3 regions of the Streptomyces paromomycinus genome follow, and region 1 is predicted to be linked to each of the others. Evidence: riboswitches for the same ligand, from Rfam matches in the RefSeq annotation. Region 1 holds a riboswitch; each other region holds the start of a gene.

Region 1 (6,930 bases):
TCGCCGGGGACCCGGACGTGGTCGCCACCGCCACCCTGTCGAAGTCGCTCGGCAGCCAGGGCGGCGTGGTCCTCGGCCCGGCCCGGGTGATCGAGCACCTGGTCAACACCGCACGGACGTTCATCTTCGACACCGGCCTGGCCCCGGCGGCGGCCGGCGGCGCCCGGACGGCGCTGCGCCTGCTGCGGCGCGAGCCGGAACGCGCCGCCCAGGTCCGCGCGGTGGCGGCGGAACTGCACCAGCGGCTCGGTGCCGCCGGGCTGACGGTCGTCCGCCCGGACGCCGCGGTGGTGTCCGTACGGGCGCCCTCGCCGGAACTGGCCGTCCGGTGGGCCGCCGACTGCCGGGACGCGGGCCTCGTGGTCGGCTGCTTCCGGCCGCCGTCCGTACCCGACGGCATCTCCCGGCTGCGCCTGACGGCCCGCGCCGACCTGTCCCCCCGGCAGGCGAGGGAAGCGGTCCGGACCGTCGTACGGACGGCGCCGGCTGCCTGCTAGGACCGGTCATCTGCCAGGGCCGGTCATCTGCCAGGGCCGGTCACCTGCCAGGGCCGGCCGTGCGGTCCCGTCGCCCCGTGGCCGGCTCACCCGACCTTGGCGAAGCGGCCGTCGGACAGTTCGCCGACGAAGGACCGCCAGGCCGCCGTGGTGAACAGCAGCGCCGGGCCCGCGGTGTTCTTGGAGTCGCGTACCGCGAGCAGGCCGGAGCCGACGCGTGCCGTCTCGACGCAGTTGTTCATCGCGGTGCTGTGGCTGCTGCGCCGCCAGCGCGCGCCGTGCGGCACGGTGCGGACCGGGTCGTGCCCGGGCAGGAGTGACATGGTGCCTCCTCAGACGCCGGAGCCGGCCCACGAGGTCTCGGCGATCCGGGCGATGAATTGCGCTGACTTGTCGCACGAGAGGGCGCGCCCCCGCAGCATGTCGAACGCATCGCTGTACGCCCTGAGGTCTGCTTTCTGCTCCAAGTAGAGGCTACTCGTCAAATGGTCGAGAACAACCACATCCAAGTCAGAAGTGAGCGGAAATGAAAAGATAACGAAAGGGCCGGTGATGCCGATGTGCACACCGGACGCGAAGGGCAGTACCTGTAGCAGCACATGCGGCAATTGCCCCACGTCCAGAATGTGCCGCAGCTGGGCGGCCATCACCCCGGGCGGGCCGACCTCCCGGCGCAGCACCGCCTCGTCCAGCACCGCGCACAGCTCCAGCGGCCGCTCGCCCCGCAGCACCTCCTGGCGGGCGATGCGCACCTCCACCAGCTCCTCGACCTGCTTCGCCGGCAGGTCCGACAGCGTGGCGCGGGTCACCGCCCGCGCGTAGTCCGGCGTCTGCAGCAGGCCGGGCACCACCGTCGTCTCCAGCGTGCGCGCCCGGGACGCCCCGTACTCCAGGCTGATGAAGTCCCGGTACTCCGGCGGCAACAGGTCACGGTAGGTGTGCCACCAGCCGGGCCGCCCGTTGCCGCCGTCACCACCCTGCGTGCCGCCCCCGCACAGCGCCGCCAGCAGCGCGCGCAGCTCCGCGTCCCGCACGCCGTACGCGTCCAGCAGCAGTTCGACGTCGGCCGGCCGGGCGCCGCTGCGCCCGGTCTCGATGCGACTGACCTTCGACTGGTGCCAGCCGACCAGCCGGGCCGCCTCACCACTGGTGAATCCGGCCAGTGTCCGCTGCCGCCGCAACTCCGCGCCCAGCTTGCGGCGGCGCACCGCGGGCCCGTACCGCATACCGCTCCCTCCGTACGTCTCCTCAGGTGCGCCGCGGATGCGCCCGCTCCCTGATGGCCGGTTCCGATCCGACAGTGTGCCGCGCAAATACGGTCTCGCGTAGCAGAGTTCACCGCTTCGGGCGACAGATATATGCACTTCTTGGTGGATGACACGTCACCACCGCAGCATGAGTGGCAGGCTGGGGCACATGAGCAGTCCGAGGCCGGGGCCGAAGGGACCGGAAAGGGCCCGGGAGGCCGCACGCGAGGGCGGCTTCCTTCGGCGGCGGGCCGGAGTCGAGCCTCGGTGGGAAAGGGACGGCGTCGCGATGGCAGACCACCAGGAATCCTCACTCACGCTGCCCAGCGCACCGGTGTCGGTGGCGGAGGCCCGCAGGTACGTCATGGACGTACTGGCCGAATGGGGCCTGCCGGACGGGACGGAGACCGCCGATGCCGTACGGCTGATGGTCTCCGAACTCGCCACCAATGCCGTGCAGCACACGTTCGGGCAGTCACCGGTGTTCACCGTCGACGTCCGGCTGGACCGCGACGAACGGCTGTGGGTCGGTGTCACCGACGATCATCCGCGCTGGCCGAAGCGGCTGCCGGCCGCCGTGCAGCAGGACAACGGCCGGGGCATGGTGATCGTCCGCTTCCTCGCCGCCGAGTCCGGCGGACAGGTGACGGTCGAACCCACCGCGGCCGGGGGCAAGACCGTCTGGATCACCTTGCCGTGGAAGCTGTTCCTGCCGTAGCGGCGGAATCGGCCGACGGAGGATGCCGGGCGGGTATCGGGCGGTTTTTCAGGGTCTGGTGAGGAAGCGCGGTTTGCGACGGCGGCCCGTGCTGCAGGCACAGCCCACGCCCTCGTCCCGCACCTGCCGGTAGGTGGGGCTGGTCGCGCGGCCGCAGCGGGCGCAGCGGCACGGCCACGGCTCGTAGGCGCCGGGGCAGGGACCCAGCGGGATCAGCCCGGCGGCGTGCATCACCCGTTCGGCGACGGTGGCCGGGGCGGGGACGGGGCCGGGAGCGTTCGGTGGGGGCTGGAGCGGGGGCGGTGGGACGGCAGGGGGTGCGGATGGCGCGGGAGGCGCGGCAGGAGTCGGTGTCGCGGGGTTCGCCGGGGGAACCGCTGCTGTCGGCTGCGTGGGAAGGACCGATACTGCGCCGTTCGCGGGAGCTGCCGAACCCCCGTCCGCCCCGGTGCCGAGGTCGCCCGGATGCCACTGATGCAGGCAGGAGGCGCACCACCACAGCAGTTCGCCGGCGCCGTAGACACCCTCGTCCTCCCACAGCACGTCCGTGCTGCCGCAGGCCGGGCAGTGCGTGGCGGGGGAGCGGCGGCGCAGAAGTCCGCGCAGGTTCACGAGTCGGTCCTGGTGTGCGTGTGCTGGGGCAGGTGCCTGTGCATGGGTCTCCTCACGTGCTGAGGAGACTCCATCGGTTCTCCGCCGGCAAAGCAAGGACGACCAGGTCACAAATGATTTCGACGGCACCGCTCCCGAAGCGCCGCCCCAGGAGGCCACCCCCGGGCCCCCTGGCGTTCAGGAGGAGTCGCGAGCCGACGGCTTGATGTGCCCGTTCCGACGGCCCAGTACGCGGGGCAGCAGCGCCCACAGGCCGCCGCACGTCACCAGCGTCACCGAACCCGCCACCACTCCCGCGCCGCGCCCCAGTACGACGTCGACGACGAGGAGCACGGCACCGGCCAGCGCCAGTGCGAGGACCGCCATCCCGGCTGCCGTCAGCCGTGCGGAGACCTCCACGATCAGCCCCTTCGCGCGCCGCCGGAACAGCACCCGGTGCACCGCGGCAGGCGCGGTGAGCAGCAGCGTCGCCAGTACTGCCAGCAGTAATGTGCCCACGTAGAACGCGCGTTGCGTGGCGTCCAGAGACACAAAGCGCGGGGTGAACGCCAGCGTCAGCAGGAAGGCGAACAGGATCTGCACGCCGGTCTGCAGGACACGCAGCTCCTGGAGCAGTTCGCCGAAGTTGCGGTCGTAGCGCTCCAGGGGCGTCTCGTTGCGGTCCGCGCACACGGCGTACCGGGCGGAACCGGGTGGCCGGTGCGACTCGGACGATTCGCCCGTTCCCGGCAGTTCGGGGCGTCCTGGCAGTTCGTTCCGGTGCTCGTCGGTGAGGGGGGCCATTGCGTGCGGGTATCCGCGGACGCGTTGATCACTCCTCGAACGCGCACGGGCGTGCGGGAGTTGCGCCCGCGTACGCACCCGGGTGCGGGCGGGGCGGGGCTCGTGGCCGCACGGGGTCCCGCACCGCCCTGGCGGGACCGCGCGGTCAGCGCACCCGCCCGTACGAGACGCTGCGTGACCAGATGCGCTCCAGCCGCACCACGGTGCCGGGCTTGGGCGCGTGCCAGATCTTGCCCGCCCCCGCGTAGATCCCCACGTGGTAGATGCCGCGGCGGGAGTGGAAGAAGACCAGGTCACCGGCGCGGCGCGCGGACGCCGACAGATGCCGGGTGCGGTTGTACTGGGCCGCCGCGGTGCGCGGCAGCCGTTTCCCGGCCCGCTTGAACGAGTACAGCGTCAGTCCTGAGCAGTCGAAGCGGTGTGGCCCGCTGGCTCCGTACTTGTAGGGCGCTCCCTTCTTGGAAGCGGCGATCCGCAGTGCCGAGGCCGAGGTGGACGCGGCTGCCGCGTCCTCGGTGGCTCCTGGTACGACCAGTGTCCCGCCGACCGTGGCGAGGGCGAGGAAGGAGATCACTCCGGCCCGCGCCAGCAGAGGGGAAGTGCTGGTACGCGCAGTCATGCGCAACCCTTCGTCAGCCGCCTGCGAAGGAGTACCTGTCGGGTTCGGGCAGGCGAAGATGCCCGGTCGTGGTGACGACTTCACCCCAAGAGGCCGTCCGGCCGTGGTGGCCGGCGGTCCCGTCGTGCTCGGGTCCTCCGCTCCTGCCGGTCCAGGCGCATCGGCCAGACATCCGGTACGGCGGCAGGATTGGGCGTCCGCCCGGACCGCCCCACCGCTGTGGCGGGGGCTTGTCGTCGAAGCGATCGTTGCGCATCTCGCGCCCGGATTCCGAGCAGAAACGGCTGTATGTGAGCTTGGTCACGCTTGCGCCGTTCGGGTGGACGGACGTCGTTCCGGGGGAGGCCCGCGACGGGTGCGGACCCGCGTACCAGCCCCGGAACGTCACGTTCCGGGCGACACGTACGTACGTCGCGCAAGCCGTGTGGCACCGCACACGACCCCGGGGCTACGCCGTTCGGGCGAGCCCGATCGGGCGCCGTGTCGCCGAACGGGTGGGCCCTTGTGGTGCTCCGGCACCTCCTGGCCGCCCCTGTCTCCCCTGCCCGGCGTGTGCCGCGCGGGACGGGTGGGGGCCCTGGTGCATCAGGGACGGGAAGGGAAGGCGCCCGCGTCCCCGTCCGGTCGGGGACGCGGTGCGTCAACTTCGCGGCGGGGGTACGGAGATCAGCCGTGCGCGGCGCTCACCGTCCAGTACGCGCAGGGCCTGCGCCAGCGTTGCCGCGTGGAGCTCGCTCTCGCCCCGGTCGTGCATGAGCGCCAACGCGTCCCGCAGCGCGGTGGTCTTGCCGACCAGGGCCTGCGCGGCGCGGAGACCGCCGTACGTGTCCGTACCTCGGGCGGGGTTGATGCGGCCCAGCAGGTCCAGGACCGCCAGGTAGCTGTCGATGACCTCCCCCTCGGCGCGCGTCAGCGCCGGCAGCGGCGGCAGTTCGGGCGGCCACATCCCGGGCTCACCTCGCGCCCGGTGTCGCGGGGTGTTGCTTGCGGCTGCGGGTCAGCCCGTCGATGAGGCCGTACTCCATGGCGGCCTCGGCGCTGAAGACCTTCTCGCGTTCGAGGTCTTCGGTGATCCGCTCGGGAGGCCGGCCGGTGTGCCGTACGAGCAGGCCCTCCAGGAGGGCCCGCATGCGCAGCAGTTCGTCCGCCTGGATGCGGAGGTCGTCGGCCTGCCCCTGCACCGGTTCGTCGAACGAGGGCTGACGGACGAGGACGCGCGCGCCCGGCAGCGCGAGGCGCTTGCCGGGCGCGCCGGCGGCCAGCAGCACCGCGGCGACGGAGGCGGCCTGCCCGAGGCAGACCGTCTCGATGTCGCAGCCGACGAACTGCATCGTGTCGTAGATCGCGGACATCGCGGTGAACGAGCCGCCGGGGGAGTTGATGTAGAGCGAGATGTCCCGGCCGGGCGCGTCGTAGTCCAGGTGCATGAGCTGGGCGATCACGTCGTTGGCCGCGGCGTCGTCGACCGGGGTGCCCAGGAAGACGATCCGCTCGCCGAGCAGCTTGGAGTACGGGTCCATGGTCCGGGCCCCGTAGGAGGTGCGTTCGGTGAACTCCGGGAGGACGTATCGGGCCTGGGGGCCGTTCATGGGGAGCTCCTCTTTCCTGAGCGTCTGTAAAAAATGTACAGGACGTACGCAGAGCTAGATGGGAGCACGTCCCGCCGGGCGAAAGCAATGCCTTCGGCGGGGCGGATAGGGCTGCTCGCTGAAAGCGAAAAGCTCACGGGCTGTCAGGTCGACTCGCTCCCGGTGCACATGACGGCCCGTAAGGCCGGGTGTCCGGGGCCCGGCCGGGAGCGCGCCGCCGGTGCAGCGTTCCGGCCGAAGTCCCCGGGCGCTCCGGCGCCGGCCCGGCGTGACGGTGTGCCCTGACCTGCTCCGCCGCCCTGCGCGTCCGCTGCCGCAGTCCCGCCGGGCAGCACGAAGCGACACCTGGCGCGCGGGCCCCTGGCCAAAGGAGTTCTGTGGAATCCGCCCGTACGGAAAGCGCCGTTCCGCACCGGACCGCCCGGGTACCCGCCGGACGGACCCGAGCTCCTCGGGCCGAACCGAGTCCAGGAGGACGCGATGGCTACCGCTTCATCCGCCGGCTATCCGGAATCCGGCCGCTCCCGGGCCGCCCGCGCCGAGCGGCACGCGAGCACGGAGACCAAGCCCGCGTTCAAGAGCACCGAGTTCTTCGTCTACGTCGCCGCCGTCGTGGCGGTCCTGGTCGCCTCCGCCGTCGTCGGCGGCGACGCTTCCCGTGTGGACCGCTTCCCCGCCGACCAGGCGTGGTTCTACGTCACGCTGCTGACCGTCGGCTACATGATCAGTCGCGGCCTGGCCAAGTGCGGCAGCCGCGAGCCCACCGACCGCACCACCGCCACCTGAGTGTCCTGGCGCGTACCGATGCCCCGGCAGCGCTGCCGGGGCATCGCTACGCGCCAGGACCGTCGGCCCTGTAGCGGGC
Region 2 (6,930 bases), 6.2 Mb from region 1:
ACGCGTCGCGGATGCCGCCCAGGCCGACGATCCGGCCGCCGGTCGGCAGGTCGGGGCCCGGCACGTACTTCATCAGCGTGTCGAGGTCGGCGTTCGGGTGCTTGATGAGGTGGCGGGCGGCGGCGATGACCTCGCCGAGGTTGTGCGGCGGCATGTTCGTCGCCATGCCGACCGCGATGCCGGACGCGCCGTTGACGAGGAGGTTCGGGTAGGCGGCCGGCAGGGCGACCGGCTCCTGCTCCTGGCCGTCGTAGTTCGGTGCGAAGTCGACCGTGTCCTCGTCGATGGACTCCGTCATCAGGGAGGTCGCCGAGGCCATCTTGCACTCGGTGTACCGCATCGCGGCGGGCGGGTCGTCGTTGCCGAGCGAGCCGAAGTTGCCGTGGCCGTCCACCAGGGGCAGCCGCATGGAGAAGGACTGCGCCATCCGCACCAGGGCGTCGTAGATGGAGGCGTCGCCGTGCGGGTGGAGCTTACCCATCACCTCGCCGACGACACGGGCGCACTTGACGTAACTGCGCTCGGGACGCAGCCCCATCTCGTTCATCTGATAGAGGATGCGGCGGTGTACGGGCTTGAGGCCGTCGCGGGCGTCCGGGAGGGCGCGGGAGTAGATGACCGAGTACGCGTACTCAAGGAAGGAGCCCTGCATCTCGTCGACGACGTCGATGTCGAGGATCCTCTCCTCGAAGTCGTCCGGCGGCGGGGTCTTCGTGCTACGGCGGGCCATCGCGGCTGCGGCTCCTTCGCTTGCGTCCTGCTGCTTGCCGATGCGAGATCAACGTTCGGGTCTTTCGCGGACCATTGTGGCCCGCCCCACTGACAACGCCGACCGCGACCCTCCCCAGGCCCCCGGACGAGGTCACCGCGAAGTCCGCTCGTACGAGGCAGCCCGGCCGGGAACTTCGCCATAGCTCGGCACGCTTGCATACAGTGACAGAACTTTCTCGCAAGCGGATCGAAGGGACGTACATGCCCATGGGTCACACGGCCACAGAACAAGCCGGCTCCGGCGGCCTGACAGCGACCGAGCACCGGCTGGCCAACGGCCTGCGTGTGGTGCTCTCCGAAGATCACCTGACCCCGGTCGCCGCGGTCTGCCTCTGGTATGACGTCGGCTCGCGTCACGAGGTCAAGGGCCGTACGGGCCTGGCCCACCTCTTCGAGCACCTCATGTTCCAGGGCTCCGCCCAGGTCTCGGGCAACGGTCACTTCGAACTGGTCCAAGGCGCCGGCGGCTCCCTGAACGGCACCACCAGCTTCGAGCGCACCAACTACTTCGAGACCATGCCCGCCCACCAGCTGGAGCTCGCGCTGTGGCTGGAGGCCGACCGCATGGGCTCCCTGCTGACGGCGCTCGACGAGGAGTCCCTGGAGAACCAGCGCGACGTCGTCAAGAACGAGCGCCGGCAGCGCTACGACAACGTCCCCTACGGCACGGCCTTCGAGAAGCTGACGGCCATGGCCTATCCGGAGGGACACCCGTACCACCACACGCCCATCGGCTCGATGGCCGACCTGGACGCCGCCTCCCTGGAGGACGCGCGGGCCTTCTTCCGTACGTACTACGCGCCCAACAACGCGGTGCTGTCGATCGTCGGCGACATCGACCCGGAGCAGACTCTCGCCTGGGTGGAGAAGTACTTCGGCTCCATCCCGGGCCACGAGGGCAAGCAGCCGCCGCGTGACGGCTCCCTCCCGGACGTCATCGGCAAGGAGCTGCGCGAGGTCGTCGAGGAGGACGTCCCCTCCCGCGCCCTGATGGCCGCCTACCGCCTCCCGCACGACGGCACCCGTGAGGCCGACGCCGCCGATCTGGCCCTGACGGTGCTCGGCGGCGGCGAGTCCTCGCGGCTGTACAACCGCCTGGTGCGCCGTGACCGTACGGCCGTCGCGGCGGGCTTCGGCCTGCTCCGGCTGGCCGGCGCCCCCTCGCTGGGCTGGCTGGACGTGAAGACCTCCGGCGGCGTCGAGGTCTCCGGCATCGAGAGTGCCGTGGACGAGGAACTGGCCCGCTTCGCCGAGGAGGGCCCCACCCCCGAGGAGATGGAGCGCGCGCAGGCCCAGCTGGAGCGCGAGTGGCTGGACCGGCTCGCCACGGCCGCCGGGCGCGCCGACGAACTGTGCCGGTTCGCCGTCCTGTTCGGCGACCCGCAGCTCGCCCTGACCGCCGTGCAGCGCGTTCTGGAGATCACCCCGCAGGAGGTGCAGGAGGTCGCCAAGGCCCGGCTGCGCCCCGACAACCGCGCGGTCCTCGTGTACGAGCCGACCGAGCCGACCGCCGCCGAGGACAACGACGAGGAGGCGGCCCAGTGAGCGACGCCGTCAGCAGCACGATGACCTTCCACCCGCAGCCGGCCGGCGGCGACCCCAAGCCGTGGGCCTTCCCGGCCCCCGAGCGCGGCCGGCTCCCCAACGGGCTCACGGTCCTGCGCAGCCACCGTCCCGGCCAGCAGGTCGTCGCCGTCGAGATCGACATCGTCGCGCCCCTGGAGGCCGAGCCGGCGGGCCTGGACGGCGTCGCCACCATCATGGCGCGCGCCCTGTCCGAGGGCACCGACAAGCACGACGCCGAGGAGTTCGCCGCCGAGCTGGAGCGCTGCGGCGCCACTCTGGACGCGCACGCCGACCACCCCGGCGTCCGGGTGTCCCTGGAGGTCCCGGCCTCCCGGCTGGACAAGGCGCTCGGCCTGCTCGCCGACGCCCTGCGCGCCCCCGCCTTCCCGGACGGCGAGGTCGAGCGCCTGGTGGCCAACCGCCTCGACGAGATCCCGCACGAGCTCGCCAACCCGGCCCGGCGCGCCGCGATGGCCCTGTCCAAGGAGCTGTTCCCGGCCGACTCGCGGATGTCGCGGCCGCGCCAGGGCACCGAGGAGACCGTCACCCGTATCGACGCGGCGGCCGTGCGGGCGTTCTACGAGGCCCATGTACGCCCCGCCACGGCCACCGCCGTCGTCGTCGGCGACTTCACCGGCGTCGACCTCGACGCGGCCCTCACGGAGACTCTCGGCGCCTGGACGGGGTCGCCCGCCGAACCGGTGAAGGCCAGCCCGATCACCGCCGACGACACCGGCCGGGTCGTGATCGTCGACCGCCCCGGCGCCGTCCAGACCCAGCTGCTGATCGGCCGGATCGGCGCCGACCGGCACGACCGCGTCTGGCCCGCGCAGGTGCTCGGCACGTACTGCCTCGGCGGCACCCTCACCTCCCGCCTGGACCGGGTGCTGCGCGAGGAGAAGGGCTACACCTACGGCGTGCGCTCCTTCGGGCAGGTGCTGCGCTCCTCGGCCGACGGCGACGGTGCCGCGATGCTCGCCATCAGCGGCTCGGTGGACACCGCCTCCACCGGCCCGGCGCTGGAGGACCTCTGGAAGGTGCTGCGCACCCTCGCGGCGGAGGGCCTGACGGACGCCGAGCGCGACGTCGCCGTACAGAACCTCGTCGGGGTCGCGCCGCTGAAGTACGAGACCGCCGCGGCGGTCGCCGGCACCCTCGCCGACCAGGTCGAGCAGCAGCTCCCGGACGACTACCAGGCCCGGCTGTACGAGCGGCTGGCGGCCACCGGCACGGTCGAGGCGACCGCCGCGGCCGTCAACGCCTTCCCGGTCGACCGGCTGGTGACCGTCCTGGTGGGCGACGCCGCCGAGATCGAGGAGCCGGTCAAGGCGCTCGGCATCGGAGAGGTGACGGTCGTCAAGGGCTGAGGAGCGTCACCGGCACGTCGCGCCGGCACGCCATCCCGGTACGTCACGGCGGCACGCCACCCCGGCACGCCGCGTCGGCTCGTCTCCGGCGCGGGGCGGCCGGCCGGCGGCCCGAGGGGCCCGTGGGGCCGACGGCGGCCGGTGATGGCTGACGGCCCGTGACCCGGGCGTGTGACGAACGGTCACATAAGGGATCCAGTGGTGCGCAGGCGCCACTGGATCTTCTATATGTCCCAATTGTTGGGGGTGGTTGCACGGTGCCCGTGTGGCGTACGGCACAAATTCGGAGTTCTGTTTGCCGATTGAAAGTGGCCCCGTTTAGCGTCGATCCGGCTGTCCGCAGGATCACCGCCGCAACCGCGGCACGGACAGGCATCGCCGAGTCCCCGTACGGCGCGAGCCAGGGGAGCCGGGGACCCATGTCCCTTGGGGTGAATCGGACGCCTTCCCGGAGGCGCCCGTAGGAGACCTTCCTGCTCCGAACCCGTCAGCTAACCCGGTAGGCGAGAGGGAAGGAAAGGACACAGTCAGCCCATGGCGTTCACCCGTGCCACCGGGAAGCACCGTGGTCCGAGCCGCAGCGCGCGGACGACCCGTAACCTCGCCGGCATAGCCACGCTCGCCGCGTCCGGCGTCATCGCCTCCGTCGCCTCCCCGGCCCTGGCGGCCGGCAACCCGGACGACGCGGGCAGCCACGACACCGGCCTGCACCACGCCGTCGTCCTCGGCGACGAGCTCGCCGAGCAGATCGAGGCGCAGGCCGACGCGCAGCAGGAGGCCGCCGAGGCCGCCGCCGCGCAGGCCAAGGCCGAGGCCGAGGCGCGCAAGCAGGCCGAGGAGGCCAAGCGCCAGGCCGAGGCCGAGGCCAAGAAGGAGCGCGAGGCCAAGGAGCGCGCCGCCCGCGAGGCCGAGCGCAAGCGCCTGCTCATGTACGTCGCGCCGATCGACGGCTCCTACGTCTCCACCAGCTACAAGGCGTCCAGCGGCCTGTGGTCCTCCGGCAGCCACACCGGCATCGACTTCCACGCCTCCTCCGGCACCACCGTCCACGCCGTCGGCTCGGGCACCGTGGTCGAGGCCGGCTGGGGCGGCGCGTACGGGAACAACGTCGTCATCAAGATGAACGACGGCACCTACACCCAGTACGGCCACCTGTCGTCGATCAACGTCTCGGTCGGCCAGACCGTGACCCCGGGCCAGCAGATCGCCCTGTCGGGCGACACCGGCAACGTCACCGGGCCGCACCTGCACTTCGAGGCCCGCACCTCGGCGGAGTACGGCTCGGACATGGACCCGGTCGCCTACCTGCGCTCGCACGGCGTGAACGTCTGACGGACATCCGTCCCGCTCGTCACTCCCGTCGCACCCGTCCCCCGTACGGTGCCCCGGCCCCCGCGGCCGGGGCATCCGCGTTTCCGCCCGTGCGATACCTGGCCAAAAAATATCCATGAATGCGCCACGGCCGTCGGATATCCGGTTCCTGTCGCATAGAGTCACGTCGAAAGTCGCCGTCCGGCGGCATTTCCGGAAGTTCCCAGCGGATTACGGCGGAGGCACAGGCGATGCGAGGTCCCCTTTCCGCGCATGTGGTGTGCACGGCGATCCGCGACGACATCGTATCCGGCGTCCTCGCGCCGGGCAGTCGCCTCATCGAGGAAATGCTGGCAGGCCGTTACGGGGTCTCCCGTGTTCCCGTACGCGAGGCGCTGCGCACGCTGCAGTCGGAGGGCTTCGTCGTCATCCGGCACCACGCGGGTGCCTGCGTGGCCGAGCCGACCGAGCGGGAGGCGGCCGACGCCCTGGACATCCGGGCGCTGCTGGAGCCGCTCGGCGCCGCGCGCGCCGCGGCCCGCCGCACCGCGGCGCACATCAAGGTGCTGCGCGGCGTCGTACGGCTGGGCCGCGAGCGCGCCCGGCACGGTCACCGCGCCGAGCTGCGCCAACTCGACGGCTGGTTCCACGAGACGCTCGCCCAGGCGTCCGGCAGTACGGGCCTGGCGGCGCTGCTCACCCAGGTACGGCGCAAGATCGACTGGATGTACGTGGTCGAACTCCCGGCCCGCGACGAGCGCTCCTGGGAGGAGCACGGGGCGGTGCTGGACGCGGTGAGCCGCGGGGACGCCGAGCGGGCCCGCGCCCTGATGGCGGCGCACATCGAGCGCTCGCGCCCGGCGTACCGGCTGCGTCCGGTGGTCCCGGGGCCGGCGGTGAGGGGTTCGAAACAGACCGTAAACACGACGCGCGAACGGAATTAACAGGCGGGCCGTATACAAGCGGTAGGCGATTTCGCCGGGGCACCGGCAAGAGTTCCGGTGCGGCGTTGCAGGCTGCGGGAAAGCGCGGATGAATTGCCGCGTGAATTTGCCGGGGTGCAGTGGAATGGTGGGGGAGGCGCGGCGGGAATTCCTCGGCGTGCCCGTAATGATGGCGCGCGGATTTCCGGGCCGCAGGGCGCCGCCCATCGGCCGTGACATACGGCAGCGTACGAAAAACGGCCCCGCCTCGGCGCCGGTGAAGGCTACCGCGGCGGAGCCGCGAACACAGTGACCCGCGAAGCGGTTCAGACGGTCTCCGGGAGCTCCTCAAGGCCCTCGGCGACCAGCTTCGCGAGGCGGTCGAGCGCGGCGTCGGCGCCCTCGGCGTCGGAGGCCAGCACGATCTCCTCGCCGCCCTGGGCGCCCAGGCCCAGCACGGCCAGCATGGAGGCCGCGTTGACCGGGTTGCCGTCGGCCTTCGCGATCGTCACGGGAACCCCGGCGGCGGTGGCCGCACGGACGAAGATCGAGGCGGGGCGGGCGTGCAGACCCTCGGCCCAACCGACATTGACGCGGCGCTCAGCCATGGTGTTGCCCTTCAAGTCGTAACGGTTGTCTAGACCAGTGTCTCATGGCGCCGGGAGTGCTCCGGCAGCCCGAGGCGGCGCCGTGGACGGCGCTTTCCGCAGGCCGGAGGCACGCTACCGGCGGATCTCCGGCGTACGCCCGCACCGTCCGCCATCCGGGACCACGTCGTCCAGGCCCCACCCGGCCCCTCCTCCCGAGCCCTTCCGCCGCCGCTCCCGCCGCCCGGCCCCGCCGCCCGGCCCCGCCGTCCGGGGCCGGCCGTCCCGGCCCAGCCTGCCCCGGCCCGCACGGGCCCGCACACCGAGCCGGTTGTCAGTGGCGGGCCGTACGCTGTCCCCCATGCAGAGCCCGTCGGACAGCGTCTACCCGGCCCACTGGGAAGC
Region 3 (6,930 bases), 3.0 Mb from region 1:
TTAACGTCGAGGGGTGCGACCGCAGACTCCTTTCCCCGCCGGTTCCCCCGCCGGTTCCCCCGCCGATTCCCGCGCCGATTCCTCCGACGGTCTCCCCGCCGGCGAGCGGCCCGCCGACCCCGCCGGGGCCGGACCCGGCTGCCCGGTGACCGGCCCCGCGGCCGCCCCTGCCTGTCCGGAACTGTTCACCTGGGAGTTCGCCTCCGATCCGTACCCGGCGTACGCCTGGCTGCGCGAGCACGCGCCCGTGCACCGGACGCGGCTGCCCAGCGGCGTCGAGGCCTGGCTGGTGACCCGGTACGCGGACGCGCGGCAGGCGCTCGCCGACACCCGGCTGTCGAAGAACCCGGTGCACCACAGCGAGGCCGCGCACGGCAAGGGCAAGGTCGGCATCCCCGGCGAGCGCGGCGCCAACCTGATGACCCACCTGCTCAACATCGACCCGCCGGACCACACCCGGCTTCGCCGGCTGGTCTCCAAGGCGTTCACTCCGCGCCGTATCGCCCGGTTCGCGCCGCGCGTACAGGAGCTGACCGACTCCTTCATCGACTCCTTCGCGGAGCGCGGCGCGGCCGACCTCATCCACGAGTTCGCCTTCCCGCTGCCCATCTACGCCATCTGCGACCTGCTCGGCGTCCCGCGCGAGGACCAGGACGACTTCCGCGACTGGGCCGGGATGATGATCCGGCACGGCGGCGGGCCGCGCGGCGGCGTCGCCCGGTCGGTGAAGAAGATGCGCGGCTATCTCGCCGAGCTGATCCACCGCAAGCGCGAGTCGCTCGGCGACGAGGGCGCCGACGACCTGATCTCCGGCCTGATCCGCGCCTCCGACCACGGCGAGCACCTGAGCGAGAACGAAGCCGCCGCGATGGCCTTCATCCTCCTGTTCGCGGGCTTCGAGACCACCGTCAACCTCATCGGCAACGGCGTGTACCAGCTCCTGCGCCACCCCGAGCAGCGCCGGCTGCTCCAGAAGGCCGCCGCCGAGGGCGACGAGGGGCTGCTCGCCACCGGCGTCGAGGAGCTGCTGCGCTACGACGGCCCGGTCGAGCTGGCCACCTGGCGCTTCGCCACCCGGGACCTCACCCTCGGCGGGCAGCGGATCGCCGAGGGCGACCCGGTCCTGGTCGTCCTGGCCGCCGCCGACCGCGACCCCGAGCGCTTCCCGGGGCCGGACGTGCTGGACCTGTCCCGCCGCGACAACCAGCACCTCGGGTACGGCCACGGCATCCACTACTGCCTGGGCGCGCCGCTGGCCCGCCTCGAAGGGCAGACCGCGATAGCCACCCTGCTGACCCGGCTGCCGGACCTCCGGCTCGGCGCCGACCCGGACGATCTGCGCTGGCGCGGCGGTCTGATCATGCGCGGGCTGCGCGCCCTGCCGGTGGAGTTCACCCCCGTACCCAGGTGATGCCGCACCCGTGCAAAGAGGGCGTCCCGCCCCTCCGTACGGGGCCGGGAGCCTGTTCGTACATGACCACCCGTCAGACCGTGACCTGCGCGTGATCTCCGCTACACCGGCTTGTGACGGACGGGCCGTCCCGCTACTTTCAACCGTTTGAAAGGCCGGGGCGGGCGGCGCGGCAGCGCACGGGCCACGCAGCCGACGGCGCCGGCCTCTCGACGACAACTCAACCGCCGCTCGAAAGGCAACCGCATGCGCTCCGGGAACGGCCGTCACCGACGCCCCCGCCAGGCTCCGGCCATCTTCGTCACGGCGGGAGTCGCCGGCGGCGCCCTCGCCATGCCCCTGCTCGCCGCGAGCAGCGCCGAGGCCGCCGACGCGGCCACCTGGGACCGCGTCGCACAGTGCGAGAGCAGCGGGGTGTGGAGCGCCAACGGCGGCAACGGCTTCTACGGCGGGCTCCAGCTCACCCAGGACATGTGGGACCGCTACGGCGGCCCGTCGTACGCCTCGCGCCCCGACCTGGCCAGCCGGTCGCAGCAGATAGCCGTCGCCGAGTCGATCCTCGCGGCGCGCGGCCCCGACACCTGGCCGAGCTGCGCGGTGAACGCGGGACTCAAGCAGGGCGGCAGCGGGCCGGACGTCGACCCGGGCGGCACGGCGACGCCGTCCCCCGAGCCCTCCTCGCCGTCCCCGTCCACTCCGCCGCCCTCCGCCGAGCCGTCGAAGCCCTCCGAGCCGTCCGGGACGCCGGAGTCCGGCGGTACGCGCACCCCGGAGCCGAAGCCGTCGCCCACCGGCCCGGCCGGCACCCCGGACCCGTCCCGTACGCCGGACCCGTCCGGCACGGGCCGTACGCAGGACCCGTCGCGGCCCGCCGACCCGGCCGACGGCGCCTCCACGAGCCCCACCACGCCCCCGTCGCAGGGCAAGCACCGCGGCCGGCCCGCGGAGCAGCCCGGCACGGGCGCGGACGCGGGTACGGGCGCGGACACGGGCACCGGTACGGGCGCGGGCTCCGGCGACGCGGGCCGGTCCGGCGGGGGGCACCCCTCGCGGGGCGGCGACGCGCACCGTACGGACCCGGGCGCGCCAGGTGACTACACCGTGCGGCCCGGTGACAACCTGTCAGCCATCGCCGAGGACCGCGGGGTCGACGGGGGCTGGCCGGCGCTCTACGCGGCCAACAAAGGCGTCATCGGGGGCGATCCGGACCTTATCCACCCTGGTCAGCGCCTTGAGCTGGACGGCAAGCAGGGATAGTTCGTGAGGCTTTGCCCGCTTTGGTGAAAGTGAGACATGGATCTCGTTCGGGACTGCGGTGACCGTCCCGCCCGTTGTTTCCAAACCTGCGGCGACCTGCGGAAATGTGATGATCCTGTGATGTCTGGGGGCCAACTGGCCTCAGATGTAGGGGTTTGAACCCGCGGGGTGTTCCTGTTTACCGTCTTCATCGCTCGCCAAAGCGGGCCCTTCGATCACACGCCGAATCCTGCCGGTGGTCGGAGGTCACTCGACGCGAGAGCGCCGAAGGCAGGAGCGGGGGACCCAAGGTAAGCGCCGGCCCCGCCCGCGGAAGCGGGTCCAACCGGCTAGGGGTGAAGCCATGTGTGAAGCACACACGGCCGGGCAACTCACATGGCCCGAACCCGACAGCTCACCTCGCAGGCGTCGGTGAGGAACAACCATGCTGAACACCAAGGGCAAGCACCGTCGTCCCTCCAAGGCCGTCCGCGTCGCCACGCTGGCGGGCGTCGCCGGTGCCGCTGTGGCCGTCCCGCTGATGGGCGCCACCTCTGCCTCCGCCGCGGGCAACAACTGGGACGCCGTCGCCCAGTGCGAGTCCGGTGGCAACTGGTCGATCAACACCGGTAACGGCTACTACGGTGGCCTGCAGTTCTCGAACTCCAGCTGGGCCGCCGCCGGCGGTACCCAGTACGCCCCGCGCGCCGACCAGGCCAGCAAGAGCCAGCAGATCGCCGCGGCCGAGCGCCTGCTCGCCATCCAGGGCCCGGGTGCCTGGACCTGCGCCGGCGGCCACCTCGGCCAGGGCAACGCGAACGCCAAGGCCGACGGCGGCTCGTCGCAGGGCAGCTCGCACAAGTCGCACAAGACCTACAAGTCGCAGCGCTCCTACTCCGCCCCGCAGAACACCTCGCGCTCCGAGGCCCGCAAGCAGGGCGAGGAGCTGGCCCGCAAGACCCCGGCCCCGGCCCAGAAGTCCACGCCGAAGTCGAACCCCGAGGGCAACTACACCGTGAAGTCCGGTGACACCCTCGCCAAGATCGCCGCTTCCCACGGCAAGAACTGGAAGTCGGTCTACGCGAATAACAAGTCCGTCATCGGCGGCAACCCCAACCTGATCTTCCCGGGCCAGAAGCTGGCCGTCTGAGCCGGCCGAAGCCCTGAGAGATCCCGGGTGACCGAGGCACTCCGTACGTACGGCGGTACGTACGGGCGGCCCGGCTCCCGGGGGGCCGCTCACCGCCTGTGTCACGGCCCCGGGAACCCGCTCTTCCCGTGAGACCGCCCCGTCACGGCGCCTGTCCCCCGCAGGCACCGCGGCGGGGCTTCTCCCTTTCCCCCGCCCGGCCGCCGGGAGCCACCCCGTCCGCCGACTTCTCCCTTCAGCGAACATTGCACCCATACGTCCTGTGAACAGGGGCTTTGCGGGTGTATTCGTCCCGAGGACCGGGCTGGCGGCGAGCGGAACCCCCGGAGGCCGTTAGGCTCGTGCTGCAGAACTCCAGACACCCATGAAGGAGACAACGTGCCGTCCATCGACGTCGTCGTAGCTCGCGAGATCCTCGACTCGCGAGGCAATCCCACGGTCGAGGTCGAGGTCGGCCTCGACGACGGCAGCACCGGCCGTGCCGCCGTCCCGTCCGGCGCCTCGACCGGCGCCTTCGAGGCCATCGAGCTGCGTGACGGTGACCCGAACCGCTACCAGGGCAAGGGCGTGGAGAAGGCCGTCCTCGCGGTCATCGAGCAGATCGGCCCGGAGCTGGTCGGCTACGACGCCACCGAGCAGCGCCTGATCGACCAGGCCATGTTCGACCTGGACGCCACCGACAACAAGGGCTCGCTCGGCGCCAACGCCATCCTCGGCGTCTCCCTGGCCGTCGCGCACGCCGCCTCCGAGGCCAGCGACCTGCCGCTGTTCCGCTACCTCGGCGGCCCGAACGCCCACGTGCTGCCGGTGCCGATGATGAACATCCTGAACGGCGGCTCGCACGCCGACTCCAACGTGGACATCCAGGAATTCATGATCGCCCCGATCGGCGCGGAGTCCTTCTCCGAGGCGCTGCGCTGGGGCACCGAGGTCTACCACACCCTCAAGAAGGTCCTGAAGGGCAAGGGCCTGGCCACCGGCCTGGGCGACGAGGGCGGCTTCGCCCCGAACCTGGGCTCCAACCGCGAGGCCCTGGACCTGATCCTCGAAGCGATCAAGGAAGCCGGCTACACCCCCGGCCAGGACATCGCGCTGGCGCTCGACGTCGCCGCCTCCGAGTTCTACAAGGACGGTGTCTACGAGTTCGAGGGCGAGCAGCGCACCGCCGAGCAGATGACCTCGTACTACGAGGAGCTGGTCGGCGCCTACCCGCTGGTCTCCATCGAGGACCCGCTGTTCGAGGACGACTGGGCCGGCTGGAACGTCATCACCGAGCGCCTGGGCTCCAAGGTGCAGCTGGTCGGCGACGACCTGTTCGTCACCAACCCGGAGCGCCTGGCCCGCGGCATCGAGGAGAACTCGGCCAACGCCCTGCTGGTCAAGGTCAACCAGATCGGTTCGCTGACCGAGACCCTGGACGCCGTCGAGCTGGCCCAGCGCAACGGCTTCAAGTGCATGATGTCGCACCGCTCCGGCGAGACCGAGGACGTCACCATCGCCGACCTGGCCGTCGCCACCAACTGCGGCCAGATCAAGACCGGTGCCCCGGCCCGCTCCGAGCGCGTCGCCAAGTACAACCAGCTGCTGCGCATCGAGGAGATCCTCGACGACGCGGCGGTCTACGCGGGCCGCTCCGCCTTCCCGCGCTTCAAGGGCTGACCGGCCCGGCAAGGGCTGACCGGCCCGGAAAAGGCTGACCGGCCCGGCCAGGGCTGACCCCCGCGGGCCGCGAACGGCCCCGGAAGCCGTGAATACGTACGTCCCCGGCAGCGGTCCCGTACCGTTGCCGGGGACGTACGTGCTGCGGGCCGGGCCGTCCCGGGCCCGGTGACCCAGGGGAGGCGACGTGTCCGCGGAACGGTTCTCCACCGCGACCCGGCTCAAGGCGCTCGGCGAACAGGCCGCCGCCCGCGTCCAGCGCGCCGGCCGGCCCCGCCGGGGCCGCCTGACCGGCCGTGCGGCGCTGCTCGCGCTGGTGCTCTGCTCCCTGGTCGTCGCCCTCGCGTACCCCACCCGGCAGTACATCTCGCAGCGCGCCGAGATCGCCGACCAGCGCCGCCAGGCCGCGGAGGCCCAGCTGCGCGCCGACGAGCTGCGCGACGAGAAGGCCCGGTGGCAGGACCCGGAGTACGTACGGCAGCAGGCGCGGCTGCACCTGCACTACGTCCGGCCCGGCGAGACCGGCTTCATCGTCCAGGACGGCTCCGGCACGGGGAAGCGGCGCACCGGACAGGCCGCCACCGAAGACCCTTGGTACGACAACATCTGGAACGGCCTGGACGCCGCCGACAAGTAGCCTGTGCGGGGCGCGCGCCCGGCCCGGCCCGCCGTACGGCGCCGCCGTCTCCACCATCGCCACGACCGAAAGCACCCACGTCCGTGTCTGAACACCTCATGCCCCCGCCGCAGACCGAGCGCACCGAGCCCACCGATGCGGACATCGCGGCCTTCAAGGAACAGCTCGGCCGCCCGCCGCGCGGTCTGCGCGCCATCGCGCACCGCTGCCCCTGCGGACAGCCGGACGTCGTCGAGACGGCTCCGCGCCTGGAGGACGGCACCCCCTTCCCCACGCTCTACTACCTCACCTGCCCGCGCGCGGCCTCCGCGATCGGCACGCTGGAGGCCAACGGCGTGATGAAGGAGATGACCGAGCGGCTGGCCACGGACCCGGAGCTGGCCGACAAGTACCGGGCCGCCCACGAGGACTACATCCGCCGCCGGGACGCCATCGAGGAGCTGAAGAACTTCCCCAGCGCGGGCGGCATGCCCGACCGGGTCAAGTGCCTGCACGTCCTGGTCGGCCACTCGCTCGCGGCCGGCCCCGGCGTCAACCCGCTCGGCGACGAGGCGCTGGCGATGCTGCCGGCGTGGTGGCGCAAGGGCCCCTGCGTGACCCCCTGCACGGACACCACCGAGGACGAAGGAGACCCGACCGCATGAAGCGCGTAGCGGCCGTCGACTGCGGCACCAACTCCATCCGTCTGCTCGTCGCCGACCTCGACCCGGCGACCGGCGAGCTGAAGGACCTGGACCGCCGGATGACGATCGTGCGCCTGGGGCAGGGCGTGGACCGTACCGGCCGGCTCGCCCCCGAGGCCCTGGAGCGCACCTTCGCGGCCTGTCGCGAGTACGC

The links. A riboswitch is a leader RNA that binds a small molecule or an ion and turns the genes downstream of it on or off. The one in region 1 is predicted to bind cyclic di-AMP.
Region 2: it holds a riboswitch for cyclic di-AMP, as region 1 does, so the genes downstream of both, OEIGOIKO_RS10715 (M23 family metallopeptidase) here and OEIGOIKO_RS37830 (C40 family peptidase) in region 1, are expected to answer to the same signal.
Region 3: it holds a riboswitch for cyclic di-AMP, as region 1 does, so the genes downstream of both, OEIGOIKO_RS25100 (transglycosylase family protein) here and OEIGOIKO_RS37830 (C40 family peptidase) in region 1, are expected to answer to the same signal.

The regions. Positions count from the first base shown of each region.
Region 1 covers NZ_BHZD01000001.1:8,905,479-8,912,408, forward strand. Annotated here, with positions in the region: gene OEIGOIKO_RS37800 (8-amino-7-oxononanoate synthase) at 1-497, shown strand, start outside; gene OEIGOIKO_RS37805 (DUF397 domain-containing protein) at 584-820, opposite strand; gene OEIGOIKO_RS37810 (helix-turn-helix domain-containing protein) at 830-1,723, opposite strand; gene OEIGOIKO_RS37815 (ATP-binding protein) at 2,034-2,462, shown strand; gene OEIGOIKO_RS37820 (hypothetical protein) at 2,511-3,074, opposite strand; gene OEIGOIKO_RS37825 (DUF6328 family protein) at 3,252-3,857, opposite strand; gene OEIGOIKO_RS37830 (C40 family peptidase) at 4,003-4,476, opposite strand; cyclic di-AMP (ydaO/yuaA leader) riboswitch at 4,480-4,644, opposite strand; gene OEIGOIKO_RS37835 (hypothetical protein) at 5,117-5,422, opposite strand; gene OEIGOIKO_RS37840 (ATP-dependent Clp protease proteolytic subunit) at 5,430-6,065, opposite strand; gene OEIGOIKO_RS37845 (hypothetical protein) at 6,546-6,851, shown strand.
Region 2 covers NZ_BHZD01000001.1:2,681,558-2,688,487, reverse strand. Annotated here, with positions in the region: gene OEIGOIKO_RS10735 (DNA gyrase/topoisomerase IV subunit A) at 1-730, opposite strand, end outside; gene OEIGOIKO_RS10730 (M16 family metallopeptidase) at 979-2,316, shown strand; gene OEIGOIKO_RS10725 (M16 family metallopeptidase) at 2,337-3,704, shown strand; cyclic di-AMP (ydaO/yuaA leader) riboswitch at 4,071-4,225, shown strand; gene OEIGOIKO_RS10715 (M23 family metallopeptidase) at 4,239-5,036, shown strand; gene OEIGOIKO_RS10710 (GntR family transcriptional regulator) at 5,267-5,959, shown strand; gene OEIGOIKO_RS10705 (HPr family phosphocarrier protein) at 6,265-6,546, opposite strand; gene OEIGOIKO_RS10700 (bifunctional acetate--CoA ligase family protein/GNAT family N-acetyltransferase) at 6,887-6,930, shown strand, end outside.
Region 3 covers NZ_BHZD01000001.1:5,861,179-5,868,108, forward strand. Annotated here, with positions in the region: gene OEIGOIKO_RS25085 (DUF6479 family protein) at 1-4, shown strand, start outside; gene OEIGOIKO_RS25090 (cytochrome P450 family protein) at 146-1,411, shown strand; gene OEIGOIKO_RS25095 (LysM peptidoglycan-binding domain-containing protein) at 1,658-2,668, shown strand; cyclic di-AMP (ydaO/yuaA leader) riboswitch at 2,921-3,091, shown strand; gene OEIGOIKO_RS25100 (transglycosylase family protein) at 3,093-3,797, shown strand; gene eno (phosphopyruvate hydratase) at 4,176-5,456, shown strand; gene OEIGOIKO_RS25110 (FtsB family cell division protein) at 5,644-6,093, shown strand; gene OEIGOIKO_RS25115 (DUF501 domain-containing protein) at 6,192-6,737, shown strand; gene OEIGOIKO_RS25120 (Ppx/GppA phosphatase family protein) at 6,734-6,930, shown strand, end outside.